DNA from 2 places in the Thalassotalea aquiviva genome. Region 2 is predicted to be linked to the other one. Evidence: predicted binding sites of a transcription regulator. Region 2 holds the regulator's gene; the other holds the start of a gene.

Region 1 (3,436 bases), 1.1 Mb from region 2:
GCATATTAAGTTGATGCAAACTTGCGGTGATCTTTTGCGCCAACACTTTGGCTGATTTTTGGCGGCTTTTGCTTAACTTCTCTGCGGCTCGTTGGTAATTTTGCAAGCAAGTTTCAAGCTCATCGTAGATGTGTTCAAGGCGACTGTCATCGTCGGTTAAATGCTCAAGCTGTTGCGTTAATGCACTATGATGTTGTGCCAACAATTCTGGCGCAACTTGATGTTTTCGCGCCAAGCTAATTGCATTTGAGTAGCGTTCTTCGATAAGGGCAAACGATTGCGGATCAATGTCAATGCTTTGTTGGTAATAATTAAGATCTCGATCGGCTTCTTCTACCATAATACATGCATTGTTTATCAGTTCGGCAATGGCTTTTACATCAATATCTATTTCCGCCAACTTATTTAGCTCATCATTACAGCGTTGTAAGTTAGCTAATACATTAAAGGTTTCATTTGCTGATAATTGCTCAATGCACTGACTCGATAGCTGTATGAGTTGTTGGGCATTGCTGTTTCGCTTATAGTCATTCTCTAACTGGATAAACTCAAATTCTTGTAAATTAAATTCATCCAGTTCTTTAACCTGATACCGTAATAATTCTTTTTGCGCCGCCCGCTGTTGTTTGGCTTGTTCAAGAGTGTCTATTTCTCGTTGCAATTGTCGCCATTGACGATAACTGTCTTGCAAATTATTTAACAGCCGCTGATGGTCGGCATAATCATCCAGTAATCGACGTTGTTCATTGTTTTTCATCAATAATTGGTGATCATGTTGGCCGTGAATATTAAGTAATAGTGGGCCTAATTGGCGCAATAAGGCTAAGGGCACGGTGCTACCATTAATATAGGCTTTTGACCGTCCTTCTTTATTTATCACCCGACGAATAATACATTCATCTTCCATTAATAAATCTTGGTTATTGAGCCACTGGCGAGCAGAAGGGCTATTGGTTAAATCGAAACATGCTATTAACTCGGCTTTTTCAGTACCAGGGCGAACAGCATTGGCTAAAGCTCTATCGCCTAAACATAGGCCTAAAGCATCAATGGCGATGGATTTACCCGCACCTGTTTCACCGGTTATTACCGTCATACCGCGTTGCCAGTCTATTTCAACATAGTCAACAATGGCGAAGTTTTTTATCGACAAACTTACAATCATGGCCGTACCCTAATTAAAAAACTAATTACTGTTTATTTATACAGTAATTAGTTTACAGGGTTATTTAATCAATGCAAGCTTAAATTTTGTCCGCAACGATGGTTGAAAGGTTGCAAACACAAGGGGCGTTTGGCAAATTTGAATGGGCTAGTATATTTTATTGCCCCAACTCAATTTACTTCGTAATACATTATAATAATCGTAGTTAAGGGGATGAATAAGCTGCAATAAATTTTCGCTCTTTTTGATGATGATTTCATCTCCAGGCATCACCGCTAAAATGACGTGTCCATCGCAACTTACTTGCAGCTCTTCGTGATTATTGGTTGCCGTTACGATTTTAATTTCACTGTTACCATCAACCACAATTGGGCGACTGGTTAAGGTATGCGGAAACATGGGGACTAAAGATAAGGCATTTAATGTTGGGCTCATAATTGGCCCTCCTGCCGACATTGAATAGGCTGTGGATCCTGTTGGTGTCGATATTATGATGCCATCAGAGCGCTGAGAAAACATAAACATATTATCAATGTGCACCGCAAATTCCATCATGCTTGCCACTTTACCAGGGTGCAATACCGCTTCGTTAACCGCACTGTTGCTGCTTTTTAGCATGCCATGGCGATATACTTCAACATGAATTAAAAAGCGTTGTTCGGTTTTTGATTTACCCTGTAAAATCTCTTCTAATGGGGGTAAAAGGTTATCTGGCGCTAAGTCGGTTAAAAAACCAAGGTTGCCTCGGTTCACGCCAATCACCCCGATGTCATAACAAGATAACACTCGAGCAGCACCCAGCATATAACCGTCACCACCGACGACAATCGCCAGATCTGCTTGCTCACCAATATCGGTGATCTGCACCGGATTTGGTAAATCTAACTGTCTAGCCACTTTTTCTTCCACGATGACGGGGTAACCTTGGCTTTGTAAGTACTGAAAAAGAATGGATATTGTGGCTAAAGCACCGTCGTGATCGGGCTTCCCTATTAATCCTATTTTTTTATATATTTTAGTCATTTACCATGCGGGGATTAAAAACACTTACTGGCAGTTTTACCTGTTATCTGTGGTTTGTAAAGGGATCGCATTATAATTAGTTAAAAATTATGCTTGAATCCTTTATTTATGTCCCCATAATTACCCTCATTGAGATTTATATTGGAGTTATCAATGACAACTGAGTCAACCAAACCTAGTGAAGAAGCCGTTACAGAAAACGCTGAGATTGAAGTAGAACAAACTCAAGTTGAAACACAAGAGCATACAGAAGAGCAAGTAGCACAAGCGCAAACAGAAGAAGCTGCACTTAGCCCTGAACAAGAAAAAATCGCTGAGTTAGAGCAAAAGCTTGCTGCTGCGACTGCGAAAGTTGCTGAACAACAAGATTCGGTGATCAGAGCAAAAGCCGAAGTTGATAATATGCGTCGTCGTAGTGCACAAGAAGTCGATAAAGCGAAAAAATTTGCTTTAGAAAAATTTGCCGGTGAAATGTTAGCCGTCGTTGATAACCTAGAGCGTGGCTTAGCGACAATTGACTCTGAAGACGAAGCGCAAAAAACCACTTACGAAGGGGTTAACCTAACGTTACAGGGTTTATTGGCCGCTTTAGATAAGTTTGGGGTAAAAGCCATTGAGCCTCAAGATCAACCTTTCAACCCAGAATTACACCAAGCTATGAGCATGCAAGAAGTGGCAGGGGTCGAAGCGAATACGGTTATCGCGGTGATGCAAAAAGGATATGAATTAAATGGCCGTTTAATTCGTCCAGCCATGGTTATGGTTGCCAAATAACGTCATCGGTCACATCGTCCTTAAAAAGAGCAGTTTATCTGCTCTTTTTTGATTGTATTGGTTGTCGTTTTAGCGTTATCAATATCCCCATCCCACTTGAATAAGTCAGCTCTCTTGCTATTGTTAAATTTATCTTACCCCTTGGTTTTAGGCGTTTCATTTTACTGACTAAGGCTAACCCCAACTGTTAACGAGGTTGCATGCATTTAGAGCAAAAACAATCGGTACTTATTGTTGATGATAACCCCGATAATATTGACTTGTTAATCGCACTGCTAAAACCATTTTACCAGCTTAAAGCCGCATTAAGTGGCGAGCAAGCTTTAAAAATAGCCCAAAGCGCCCACAAACCGGATTTAATTCTGCTTGATATTATGATGCCAAAGATGGATGGTTATGAGGTGTGTCGTAAGTTAAAAGCGGATCCGGTGACACTCGATATTCCGGTTATTTTTATCACCGCCAAAACCGAGA
Region 2 (3,436 bases):
ATCGTCAGAGGTGATCAAAAAACGTACTTTGCGGTTGGTCGGGATAACTAAAGGCTTGTCGACTTCCAATAAATAGTGCTGGCCTTTATCTGCAAGCACACCTTCACGGTTATCAAATTGCTCTTTGGGTGTTGATAAGACTGAATAAAATTCAATGTCTTGGTCAAAGTATTTGTAATGCCACTTCCATTGCGAGCCAGTCACTTGAATGGTTAACTCAGATTCACTGTTGTCTTCCATTTTTATTAAGGTGTTCGTGGCCGGCCAAGCCATGGCGATTAATATAATGATTGGGATAGCGGTCCAAAGAATTTCGACTTTGGTGCTTTCATGGAAAGAGGCGGGTTTAACACCTTTGGACTTGCGATGAAAAATCATTGACCAAAACATGGCCCCAAAAACGAGGATACCAATGGCAGTACAAATCCACATGACCATCATATGCAATGAATAGACTTCTTGGCTAACGTCTGTTACCCCTTGGGTTAAATTCAATTGCATGTCGGCCCAAGCTGAGCTGGAAAACAAAGTTCCCAAAAACAGCCAACCTAGGTTACGTCTTTTCACTCGACATCTCCTTTGCTTATTAGCACAGAAAATACAGAAAAAATAACCGATACCTCGATAGCTTTACGCTACATTCGATGCTTCATTTCCGTAACTTATTATTATATTTATGTCTACTTCAACTCTGCTTAAGGCAGTGGCTGAACCTAGTTTTTTATCAACAATTGCTGATATGTCTTCACCCCCAACCGTAATCAAAGCGACCCGTACCAAATTTGGTCGAGCAGCATAAAATGTCCAGTTGTTTTGGCCTTGCTGTTGTTAAACCACCTCAATCGAAAACAAAACTTGGGCAGTTTTGCTGACAAATTTGGTTTAGACAAAAACAAAACGTCAGAGAATGAATCCTTTTTTATGGCATCTAGGGAAAGCCCAAGATAACTTTTGTTTACTTTCCACTCTAGAATTACTTAAATTTTGATCAAGATCTAGTGTTTTGTAATAAAAAGGTTAAATAATTATGGGTTTATTAAATGCGGAAGAAAGAGAGTAAAAACAATAATTAGCAGAGAAAGTAGGAAACATGGTGGGTATAGAGACGGTCCCACCATGATATTAAACAAGCTTAGGCTGGTTACATCCAGTCGGCGTTTCGAATGACGCCAACGGCGATGCCTTCAATATGAAATGCTTGAGTGGTTAAATCGACAACAATCGGTGAAAAATCTTCGTTTTCGGCGTGTAAGTAAACTACGTTACCTTCACGCTTATAACGCTTAACGGTGACATCGTCTTCCACTCGAGCAACCACAACCTGACCATTATGAATGTTGGTGGTTTGATGCACGGCCAGTAAGTCGCCATCTAAGATGCCAATATCTTTCATACTCTCGCCGTTAACTCTTAATAGGTAGTCAGCACTGGGGCGAAATAAATTACCATCAATTTGGTAATGTTGCTCGACATGCTCTTGCGCTAAAATTGGTTCACCGGCAGCCACCCGACCAATTAACGGTAAACCTTCATCTTCTTGCATATGTTCTTCGGCCAGACGAATGCCGCGACTGGTTCCCGGAATAATTTCAATAAAACCTTTTTTGGCTAATGCTTTTAAGTGCTCTTCAGCAGCATTGGCAGATTTAAAACCAAAGTATTCGGCAATTTCAGCGCGTGTTGGTGGCATACCTGTATCAGCGATTTTTTCTTTAATTAAATCGAATATTTGTTGTTGTCGTTTGGTAAGAGGGCGCATAGTTGACCTGTTTATCTGTACAGTGCTAGATACTGTCAGTATATACAGCTAAATAATTATCGCAACAGGTAATTTATGTTTAAATTGGAATTTTGTGTAATCCAGTTTATTTCTAAAATAATCCAAGCAAAATAAACTGAGCCCTATGCTGTCTTAATTTACTGATTGTCTGTTTTGGCTAGCATAGGCAGTTCACTACCAGTGATTAAATTGTTATGTTATACCGGATTAGGCAAATTAACAGGGCATTTTTTTAGCTTAGATTTGACTGATACGTCAAAATTATTTTGTTTTAAATTGCTGATTTTAAAGGGATGTCGCTTTAGTGTCTGGTCTTTGTCATGGCCATGTCGTTTGCTTTAAAACGTTTTTTGTTAAGAATGGAATTCCTCAAAAATAAATTTCAATGCATATAAAAAAGGGTAAGCATGATTATTAGAAAACTTCGGTTACAGAGAGGCTGGACGCAAAGCCAATTAGCTGAAATGGCAGGAGTCACGCCTCGAACTATTCAGAGAATCGAGCAAGGACAAAACCCAAGTATAGAAACATGTAAAGCCCTAGCATCTGTTTTTGAGGTAGATCTTTCAATGATACAACCCAAGGAGACAATGATGAATCACGACGTTAATGTAAAGTCAGATGAACAAAAAGCTATGCTGTATGTGAAACGTGTTAAGGAATTCTATGAATTTGCACTGGTGTATATAGTGTTAGCGCTCGTTTTTTCTATTAAGTTTTATGATGAGCCGAAATTTTATATCCTTTTTGGCGGCCTCGGTGTTGCTTTAATTGTCCAAGGCCTTATAGCCTTTGAAAAAGTGCGTTTTTTTTCCCCCGATTGGGAAAAAAAACTGATTGAAAAAAAGTTAGGGCGTAAATTATAAGAAACCTTTCGTTCCGTTTTTAAGTCGAAGCGAGAACTGTTGACTGGTAACGGTTACCGTTAACTTTTTCTTGTCGCATTTAACGATTTTAAGCGCCTTGCCTGCTTGGTAATAGTGAAATTTGATTGCCCCTTAGAGGGCTTTTTCGTTTTATTAAGGCAAGACAAATTAGCTGCATTTGGTCGCACTGCCAACATGCATATTTGATTTTCAACGTCGCAGGAAGGCGCTTTAAGCGTAAAATATAAGGAAAGTCATTGTAGAAATGTTTGTAAACGCTTTCACATTTCAGCAATACATGTGCATTTGCACACCGCCAGTATTGCTCATATGATGGTAAAAATTTGCTCAATGAATGACTTGGGTAATGTTCGTTTCAACCATTTAGGGATTATGCAACTGCTCGTTGACAAAATACCAACTCGAGTTGCTGGTTTGCAACCGAGTTATTTTTTATGCTCAAAGCTCAATCAGTGACAAAGGAATATAAGCTATGATATTGGCTGAAAAAATTATCAGATTAAGGAAGCAGTCGGGCTGGTCACAAGAAGAGCTTGCAGAAAAAATGCAGGTGTCTCGACAATCAATCTCAAAATGGGAAAGTGCAAACAGTATCCCAGAATTAAATAAAATTATTGCTTTGGCGAAAATTTTTGACGTATCAACAGACTTCTTACTACTCGATGCAAACGAAGTTTTTAGCCCAAATAATGGTGAAAAACCAGCGGATAGGACGCTGGTAACCTTAGAGCAGGCAACAACATATGTTGAGGGTAAATTGGCAGTATCT

The links. The regulator LexA, encoded in region 2, represses DNA repair genes until DNA is damaged. The targets are predictions, from matches to a motif close to TACTGTATNNNNATACAGTA.
Region 1: the regulator LexA is predicted to act here: its motif matches at 1,192-1,211, upstream of recN (DNA repair protein RecN).

What each region holds. Positions count from the first base shown of each region.
Region 1 is NZ_CP166961.1:786,827-790,262, forward strand. It holds gene recN (DNA repair protein RecN) at 1-1,165, opposite strand, end outside; gene nadK (NAD(+) kinase) at 1,313-2,188, opposite strand; gene grpE (nucleotide exchange factor GrpE) at 2,342-2,962, shown strand; gene ACAY00_RS03565 (HD domain-containing phosphohydrolase) at 3,163-3,436, shown strand, end outside.
Region 2 is NZ_CP166961.1:3,027,460-3,030,895, reverse strand. It holds gene coxB (cytochrome c oxidase subunit II) at 1-501, opposite strand, end outside; gene lexA (transcriptional repressor LexA) at 1,142-1,759, opposite strand; gene ACAY00_RS13525 (helix-turn-helix domain-containing protein) at 2,188-2,646, shown strand; gene ACAY00_RS13520 (helix-turn-helix domain-containing protein) at 3,140-3,436, shown strand, end outside.